DNA from 3 places in the Leuconostoc sp. XM4 genome. Region 3 is predicted to be linked to each of the others. Evidence: predicted binding sites of a transcription regulator. Region 3 holds the regulator's gene; each other region holds the start of a gene.
The links. The regulator HrcA, encoded in region 3, represses chaperone genes, less so after heat shock. The targets are predictions, from matches to a motif close to TTAGCACTCNNNNNNNNNGAGTGCTAA.
Positions count from the first base shown of each region.

Region 1 (3,218 bases), 790 kb from region 3:
TCGGCGATACCATCGGCGATTTTATCTTGCATGACACGACGGAGAGGTCGAGCACCCATTGCAGGGTCATAACCGAGCTCCACTAATTTCTGCTTAGCAGCAGTGCTTAAATCAATGTGCAAATCGTTGTCAGACAAGTTATCATTCATATCAGTCAATAACAAGTCGACAATTTTTAGTAGATGATCTTGTGACAAAGGTTGGAAATCAATGATATCGTCTAAACGGTTCAAGAACTCTGGACGGAAATAATTTTCCAAACGTTGCATCAAACGATTTTGTTGATCAACTTGGGCGAATCCCACAGGTGTATTTCCTGTGTCTGTTGAACCAGCGTTAGAAGTCATAATAATGACAGTATCTTTGAAACTCACTATGTGACCTTGTGCATCAGTTAGACGGCCATCATCAAGAATCTGTAAGAACATGTTCATTACATCTGGATGTGCTTTTTCTACTTCATCAAAGAGCACCAGTGAGTAGGGACGACGGCGAACTTGTTCTGTTAATTGACCAGCCTCTTCGTAACCGACATAACCGGCAGGAGCACCAATCATTTTAGAAACGGTATGTTTTTCCATGTACTCTGACATGTCGAAACGAACCATTGCATCTTTGCTACCAAACATTTCCTTAGCTAATTGCTTGGCAGTTTCAGTTTTACCAACACCGGTCGGCCCGACAAATAGGAATGATCCAATTGGACGACCAGATTTTGTTAGACCAATACGATTACGGCGAATCGCCTTGGCTAGTTTTTCTACTGCCTCATCTTGACCAATAACATGTTTCGATAAGTTTTTGTCCAAATCTTTTAGTTGATTAGCCTCGTTTTCTTTTAAAGCTCCGACCGGAATATCAGTTTTATCTTCAACAATTTTTAATATATCTTGCTCTGTTACTGTTTGTGGCTTCGACATTTCGGGGTGAGCCTCGACTTGTGCCTTTTGTGACTCAAGTTGGTTTACCTGATCACGCCAATAGCTTGCTTTTTCAAAATCTTCTTTATCAATTGCTTCTTGCTTTAATTTATCAGCTGCTTCGATATTCACTTGAATAGTTTTGGGGTCCGCAACTTTCATTGTCAAATTTTTACGTGAGCCAGCTTCATCAAGTAAATCAATTGCTTTATCCGGTAGGAATCTTTCTGGAATGTAACGATCAGATAGTTCAACAGCTGCTTGAAGGGCAGAATCACTGAACGTAACATAGTGATACTTTTCATACCGTTCACTAATTCCTTCTAAAATCGTGATAGTTTCTTCTTTAGAAGGTTCTTCGACTTGCACTGGCTGGAAACGACGGGCAATAGCACCATCTTTTTCAATTTTTCGATACTCATTTAAAGTTGTTGCACCGATTAATTGGAACTCACCACGAGCTAGGGCAGGCTTCAAAATATTACCTGCATCCATACCACCTTCAGCATTTCCGGCACCCATAATTTCATGAATTTCATCAATGAACAAGATGACATCATCGCTGTTCGTAACTTCTTTCATTAATTCACGCATCCGTGCTTCGAATTGACCACGCATGCTCGTACCTTGAACTAAGGCCGACATTTCCAAACGAATAACTTCTTTATGCTGTAACTTTTCAGGCACCTTTCCAGCCACAATAGCTTGCGCTAGGCCTTCAACAATAGCTGTTTTACCAACACCAGGTTCACCAATTAGTACTGGATTATTCTTTGTACGACGATTTAAAATTTCAATTGTGCGAGCAACTTCGTTATCTCGACCAATAACAGGGTCGAGCTTTCCGTCGCGAGCTTGTTTGGTTAAATTAATACCAAACTCATCAAGTAAGCGTCTTTTTTTATTACCATTATTATTTTTTTGTGCTTGTGTATTTTGTTGTCCTTGTGCTTGCGCCATTTGTTCATTCATTGCGCGAAACATTTCATCTAAATTACCAAAACCAAACGAATCTTGTTGTGCCATATCTTTTACTTAGTGTGAAGCACCATGGAATACAGTTATTGCATTTCACCATAGTATTGCACACGATTCCTTTCTGTAGGTTATGCTTTAATTATAGCACGATTTAAGAAAAATGCAATTAAAATTAGCACTCGTTAAAGTAGAGTGCTAATTTTAAAAATGTTATACTGTCTATGAGGTGAATTATGGATTATACACAAGCATTAAATGATTTGCGTGATGGGAAAATAGACGAAATTGAAGTGACACCAGCAGTATTTCCGGAATTTCAAAAGGCATGGGCAAATTTCGCATATCAGAATACTATTCGTGGTATTGCTCACGCTCACGGTAAAGTTACATATGTTCGCTCAAATTGATGTGCGAATTAAACCAGTTTTATGCTACAATATTATAAGTTAAGTAAAATTTAAATGTGTTGCAATTGCAGTCGTAACACGATAAGGGGCAGTACAGTGGCATTTTCATTTGGACAAAAAAATGTTGGTATCGATCTGGGTACCGCTAACACATATGTATATATCGAAGGTCGTGGCATCATATTGCGTGAACCATCAGTAGTTGCGCGTAATACACAAACCAATGAAGTCGTTGCTGTAGGTTCTGAAGCTAAAGACATGTTAGGCCGAACACCTGCAAGTATCGCTGCTATTCGTCCGATGCGTGACGGTGTTATTGCCGATTATGATACAACCGTTGCAATGATTCGTTACTATTTGCAAAAAGCACTTGGCGGACGTATTGGCAAACCTTATGTAACGATTGGCGTACCTTCAGGTGTAACAGCTGTTGAAAGACGTGCTGTTATTGATGCTGCTCGTGTTGCTGGCGCGCGTGACGCTTATGTTATAGAGGAGCCTTTTGCCGCAGCGGTTGGTGCTGGGTTACCAGTTATGGATCCTACTGGATCAATGGTTGTTGACATGGGCGGCGGAACGACTGATGTTGCGACAATTTCATTAGGTGGAATTGTTTCAAGCCGTTCAATCCGTATAGCCGGAGACAAGCTGGACGAAGCAATTGCTAATTTTGTTCGTAACAAATATAATGTTACCATTGGTGAGCCGACAGCTGAAAGACTCAAAATCGAAATTGGTGCTGCATCACTAGCTTTAGCACGTACCTTACCAAATGCTACAGTCAGAGGTCGTGACTTATTGACTGGTTTGCCTAAGACAATTGATGTTACCGCTGAAGATGTAGCCACATCAATTCAAGAACCAGTGCAAGAAATCGTGGCAGCTATTCGTGAGACGTTGGAATCGACTCAAC
Region 1 is NZ_CP134507.1:536,206-539,423, forward strand. Features, by position in the region: gene RHP64_RS02815 (ATP-dependent Clp protease ATP-binding subunit) at 1-1,946, opposite strand, end outside; gene RHP64_RS02820 (hypothetical protein) at 2,132-2,305, shown strand; gene RHP64_RS02825 (rod shape-determining protein) at 2,402-3,218, shown strand, end outside.
Region 1: RHP64_RS02815 (ATP-dependent Clp protease ATP-binding subunit) is a predicted target of HrcA. The motif match lies at 2,071-2,097, and genes of this name have one in related genera.

Region 2 (3,218 bases), 410 kb from region 3:
GACAAAGTTAGCCCCTAATACGTTACAGAGTAACTTAGACAGTTTGATTCCTGGGTTGATGGGACTCTTACTGACATTCTTGGCAATGTGGTTGTTGAAGAAAAAAGTATCACCAATCGTTATGATTATTGGTATCTTTATCTTTGGTATCGTAATGCATGCCTTAAACATAATGTAATAGCATTCATGTTAAAAGTGCTTGTCAATCTGGCAAGCACTTTTAATGGTACATAGAAAATAATAGGGGAACATATTCATGGTACAGTCTTTAAACGCAAAAGCAGAATATACAACGCAAGGCATTTCTTATCTAGGTATTGGGGCGAAGTATGGTAAGATTTTAGTAGGAGATCAGGCGTTCGAGTTCTTTAATGATAATAATGTTGAAGATTATATTCAAATTCCTTGGAAAAACATAAGCGCTGTCTACGTACACGTCACAGGGAATCGAGTTAGTCGCCGATTTAAAATTAAAACAGATAAAATTGATTTAGATTTTTCTGCTAAGTCGTCGGGCAGTTTACTTAAAGTGATGCGTGAGCATCTAGGAAACGACAAAATATTACGAACTGCATCCTTATGGGATACTATTCGGTCACGATTCAAACGCAAATAAATGAATGCCACAAACAATGAGGATATTAAATGAAAATACTTAAAAACTATCAAGCACTACGTTATATTGTTATTGTAATGGCACTCGAAATCGTAGCAATCAGCATTAACTTTTTTTATGCACCGGCAAAAGTTGCTGCTGGTGGCGCAACTGGATTGGCTATTTTAATTAACGAATTGGTGGGTTTTGATCGAGCAGCTACTGTGTTGATCGTCAATTTGATTATGATTGTTTTGGCAGCTGTTTTTTTGGATCGTGGTACCACAGCGCGAATTGCTTTTGGCAGTATTGTTTTGCCGGTGTTATTGAAAGTTACACCAAGTTTTCAAGTTTTACAAGATCGAACCTTTGCGGTGCTTGTTGGTGGTAGTATTTTTGCTGTTGGTGTAGCATTGCTTTATCGAATTGATGCTTCTAGTGGTGGAACTGCAGTGCCTCCGATGATTTTTAAGAAGTATTTTCGCATTTCACCAGCTTTATCTCTGCTGGCAATTGATACAGTTGTTTCGTTAGGGAACTTGGTAACGCAAGGGTTAGAAGCACTGATTTTGGCGCTTTTTTCATTAGTTATTACTGCGGTTGTGATGAACTATATCGAAACTGGTTTGGATCGTCGTAAAATGGTCTACATTACAACAAATGATCGCATTGATGATTTGAAAAAATATTTGCTCGATGGTGACAAGGGCTTCACAATTATGGATGTTCGTGGCGGTTATATGGGTGATGGACGTGAAATGTTGATGGTGGTCCTTGATAATCATGAGTATAATCATTTTTTGCGTGGCATTCATCAAGTTGATCCGGAGGCTTTTACGATCGCTTATGATATTTCTGAGGCGCATGGAGGGACTTTTCTTTGATGACGTGACAACTAGATCACGTCTTTTTTGTTGACATTTTTGATGATAGTGTTATACTTAAAATTGTAATTAGCACTCATGTTTAAAGAGTGCTAAAAAAGAAAATCTCGGAGGTATGAATCCATGTTGAAGCCATTGGGTGATCGTGTGATTATTGAAGTAACGGAAGCTGCAGAAGAAACTGTCGGTGGGATTGTTTTGGCAAGTAATGCCAAGGACAAGCCTGTTACTGGTAAAGTTGTAGCTGCGGGTACGGGTTATGTCTTAAATGATGGCACAGTCCGTGATTTGACAGTTAAAGTCGGTGATGAAGTCTTGTTTGATAAGTATGCAGGACAAGAAGTGTCATTTGAAGGGCAAGATTACTTAGCATTGCACGAAAAAGACATAGTTGCAGTTGTCGAATAATTATCAAATCAAAGGAGATATTTAAATCATGGCTAAAGAATTAAAGTTTTCAGAAGATGCACGTGCAAAGATGAAGGCCGGTGTTGACAAGTTAGCTGATACAGTTAAAACGACTATTGGACCAAAGGGTCGTAATGTTGTTTTGGAACAATCATATGGTGCACCAACCATTACCAATGATGGTGTAACAATTGCTAAAGCAATTGAACTAGAAGACCATTTTGAAAATATGGGCGCTAAGCTTGTCGCTGAAGTTGCTTCAAAGACAAATGATATCGCAGGTGATGGTACAACAACCGCTACTGTTTTGACTCAAGCAATTGTCGGTGAAGGTTTGAAGAACGTGACTGCTGGTGCCAACCCAGTTGGGATTCGAACAGGCATTGAAAAAGCAACTGCAGCAGCCGTTGCAAAGCTGCATGAAATGTCACACACAGTTAATACTAAAGATGAAATTGCTCAAATTGCATCAATTTCAGCCGCCAATGAAGAAGTTGGTGAATTGATTGCTGAAGCAATGGATAAAGTTGGTAATGACGGTGTGATCACCATTGAAGAATCAAAGGGTATCGAAACAACACTTGATGTTGTTGAGGGTATGCAATTCGATCGTGGTTACATGTCACAATACATGGTGACTGACAATGACAAAATGGAAGCTAACCTAGATAATCCATACATCTTGATTACTGATAAGAAGATTGGTAACATTCAAGATATTTTGCCAGTATTGCAAAGTGTTGTTGAACAAGGACGTGCTTTGTTGATCATTGCTGATGATATTACCGGTGAAGCCTTGCCAACATTAGTTTTGAACAAGATGCGTGGTACATTCAATGTTGTTGCGGTTAAGGCACCAGGATTTGGTGATCGTCGTAAGGCACAATTGGAAGATATCGCTATCTTAACTGGCGGTACAGTAATTACTGAAGATCTTGGTTTGAATTTGAAGGATGTTACAATTGATCAACTTGGTCAAGCTTCAAAGATTAACATCACAAAGGATAACACAACAATTGTTGAAGGTTCAGGTGATAAGGGTGCTGTCGCATCTCGTGTTGACACAATCAAGCAACAAATTGCTGAAACAACTTCTGATTTTGATCGTGAAAAGTTGCAAGAACGTCTTGCAAAGTTGGCTGGTGGTGTCGCTGTTATTAACGTTGGTGCAGCCACAGAAACTGAATTGAAAGAACGTAAGTACCGCATTGAAGATGCTTTGAATGCAACGCGTGCTGCTGTCGAAGAAGGTTTCGTTGCCGGTGGTGGTACAGCCTTGGTGAATGTTATTGCTGCTGTTTCAGCTTTGTCAGAAGAAGGCGACGTTCAAA
Region 2 is NZ_CP134507.1:1,729,244-1,732,461, reverse strand. Features, by position in the region: gene RHP64_RS08770 (PTS system mannose/fructose/sorbose family transporter subunit IID) at 1-178, shown strand, start outside; gene RHP64_RS08765 (DUF956 family protein) at 257-616, shown strand; gene RHP64_RS08760 (YitT family protein) at 646-1,479, shown strand; gene groES (co-chaperone GroES) at 1,603-1,887, shown strand; gene groL (chaperonin GroEL) at 1,916-3,218, shown strand, end outside.
Region 2: groES (co-chaperone GroES) is a predicted target of HrcA. The motif match lies at 1,549-1,575, and genes of this name have one in related genera.

Region 3 (3,218 bases):
GGTCATGCAATTAAACCCTGTTACGGTGGTAGCAGGATTCGACCATTTGTATGGTGCAGCGGGAACGGATAGTGATATGCTACATTTAGCAACATATGCAACTAATCGCTTTGATGTTATTACTGTGTCTGAATTTGATGATTATAATCAGAAAGTTTCTTCTTCAACAATTCGATCTATGTTAGATCAGGGGAACGTAGATGGCGCCGCACAGCAGCTTAGTCGTGTCCATTCGACATCAGGTATAGTCGTCCATGGCGAAGCTAGAGGCCGTGAATTAGGCTTCCCAACTGCCAATATACAAACACCTGAAGAGGAATGGCTGCCTGGTATTGGTATCTATGCTGTAAAAATAAAAGTATATGATACTTGGTATCTAGGAATGGCTAGCATCGGACGCAATGTGACGTTTGGTGATGCTCGTCCAATCACAGTTGAAATTAACATTTTAGATTATCAAGAAGAAATATATGGTGAGTTTGTTCAGATACAATGGTGTCATTATCTGCGTGGTGAAGTGAAATTTGAAAACATTCAAGCACTGATAGATCAACTTAATGAAGATGCAAGACAAACAAGGCATTATTTTAATACAAAATTATAAAATACAGTTTTTTGGCACTCTTATAAAAAGAGTGCTAAAAAGACTTGCATTATTTCTCAAATAGTGTATTATAATAAGTGTTAGCAGTTAGATATAGTGAGTGCTAAAAGGAGTCGATAATATGGCGCTAACAGAACGACAAAAGTTAATCTTAACCGCCATTATTTATGAGTATACACAGCGTGAGCATGCGGTTGGTTCAAAAAGTCTACAAGAACATCTAGATATTAAAATTAGCTCTGCTACGATTCGTAATGAAATGGCAGCGCTAGAATCCGATGATCTTATAAAAAAATTGCATACTTCTGCTGGTCGAGTACCATCATACGAAGGGTATCGTTATTATTTAGATCACCTGATGATGACACGCAGAGCGACTGATCGCGATGTACAAGCGGTCATTCAATCATTCCGTGGAAACTTCCATGAGATAGATGATTTGCTAGACGAAACAGCTAGGACTTTATCAAATTTAACTGGTTATACTGCGTTAATTTTGAAGCCAAGGCGAATTGATATTAAAGTTTCGGGATTTCGATTGGTTCCATTGGAGGGCCATCAGCTGATTGCAGTATTGGTTACTAATGATGGTAAAGTGACTAGCCAGACATTTAAATTACCAAATGAAATGGCGATTGAATCGTTAGAAAGTATGGTTGCATACATCAATGATCAGATGGTCGGTCGACCGGTTAATGATGTGTTGCGTATGATGCAGTCTGATGAGTTGCCTACGCAAATGAGTCGCATGATTAAAACGCCGGCAGCTTTTTTGCAACTATTTGGCGACGTGTTAGCACGATCGAACGGAGATAACGTCCATATTGGCGGCCGATTGAATGTTCTAGACTTTAGTAAAGAAACAGATATCGCTGATGTGAAGCCTCTGTTGGAATTTTTGAACAATGCTGAGGATGTTAGACAAATTGCTTCGCCAACACGAGATGTTCAAGTTAAAATTGGACGTGAGATTGGCGAGCCATTACTTTCAGAGTTCAGCTTGATTACGCGTGGATTTTTGGTACCAAATCAAGGAAGTGGTATTATTGCTTTACTTGGTCCAATTCCTATGTCATATAGTACCAATACGTTGCTTACAGACGCGTTTGGTGAAGCGTTAAGTCGCAAAATGATTGAATATACATAGCTAGGAGGTCACACTTGTGACAGAAAAAAACGAAGAAGTTGTAGAAGATAGGAACATTTCTGATCAAACTGATGAAAATTTGACCGAAGAAATTGAATCTGAAGCTGATGATTTGCAGGTGGAGCCTGATCCGAAACAAGCGGAAATTGATAAGCTAACAGAGCAAGTTAACAACCTCGAAGAAAAATTATTACGTTCACAAGCAGAAATTCAAAATATACAACAGCGTAATGCGCGTGAACTACAAAATGTACGCAAGTATGATGGACAAAAATTAGCCAGTGCAGTATTGCCAGCCGTTGATAATTTGGAAAGAGCCCTTCAAGTTGAAGCTAACGATGAAGTGTCAAAGCAAATTAAAACAGGTGTGGAGATGACACTTAAGACGTTAAATCAAGCTTTAACAGACAATGGTATTACGTCAACGGGTGAAATTGGTGAATCTTTTGATCCAACTAAGCACCAAGCAATTCAAAGTGTTGAGTCAGATGAAGTTGAATCTGACCAGATTGCACAAGTTTTGCAAAAGGGTTACATATTACAAGACCGCGTAATTCGACCAGCAATGGTTTCAGTGGCGAAATAAGAACGATTTTGCATGGTGATTCAATCGATGAGATACCACACCTTAAAAAGATGAAAATGATTTTAAAGTAAAGGAAGAAAATATTTATGTCAAAAATTATTGGTATTGATTTAGGAACGACAAACTCAGCTGTTGCTGTCCTTGAAGGTGGCGAACCAAAGATCATCACAAATCCAGATGGTGGTCGTACAACACCTTCAGTTGTCTCATTTAAAAATGGCGAAAGTCAAGTGGGTGATGTTGCAAAGCGTCAAGCAATTACAAACCCAGACACGATTATTTCAATCAAGTCTCACATGGGTGAAGCTGGTTATAAAGTTAATGCCAATGGTAAAGACTACACACCACAAGAAATTTCAGCAATGATTTTGCAATATATTAAGGGCTATGCTGAAGATTACTTAGGTGAAAAGGTTGAAAAAGCTGTTATCACAGTTCCTGCCTACTTTAACGACGCACAACGTCAAGCTACTAAGGATGCCGGTAAGATTGCTGGTCTGGAAGTAGAACGTATCATTAACGAACCAACAGCTGCCGCATTGGCTTATGGTTTGGACAAGCTAGATAAGGATGAAAAAATTCTTGTCTATGACTTAGGTGGTGGAACATTCGATGTGTCAATCCTTGAATTAGGAGATGGCGTGTTTGAAGTTTTGTCAACAAACGGTGATACTCATCTTGGTGGTGATGACTTTGATAACAAAGTTATTGACTATTTGGCAGAACAATTTAAGTCAGAAAATGGTGTTGATTTAAAGGATGACAAATTAGCTTTGCAACGTTTGAAGGATGCCGCAGAATCAGCTAAGAAGACTTTGTCATCTGCAAACGAAGCTCAAATTGATTTGCCATTTATTGCTTCAGGTGATAACGGACCATTG
Region 3 is NZ_CP134507.1:1,324,192-1,327,409, reverse strand. Features, by position in the region: gene ribF (riboflavin biosynthesis protein RibF) at 1-604, shown strand, start outside; gene hrcA (heat-inducible transcriptional repressor HrcA) at 726-1,751, shown strand; gene grpE (nucleotide exchange factor GrpE) at 1,768-2,337, shown strand; gene dnaK (molecular chaperone DnaK) at 2,424-3,218, shown strand, end outside.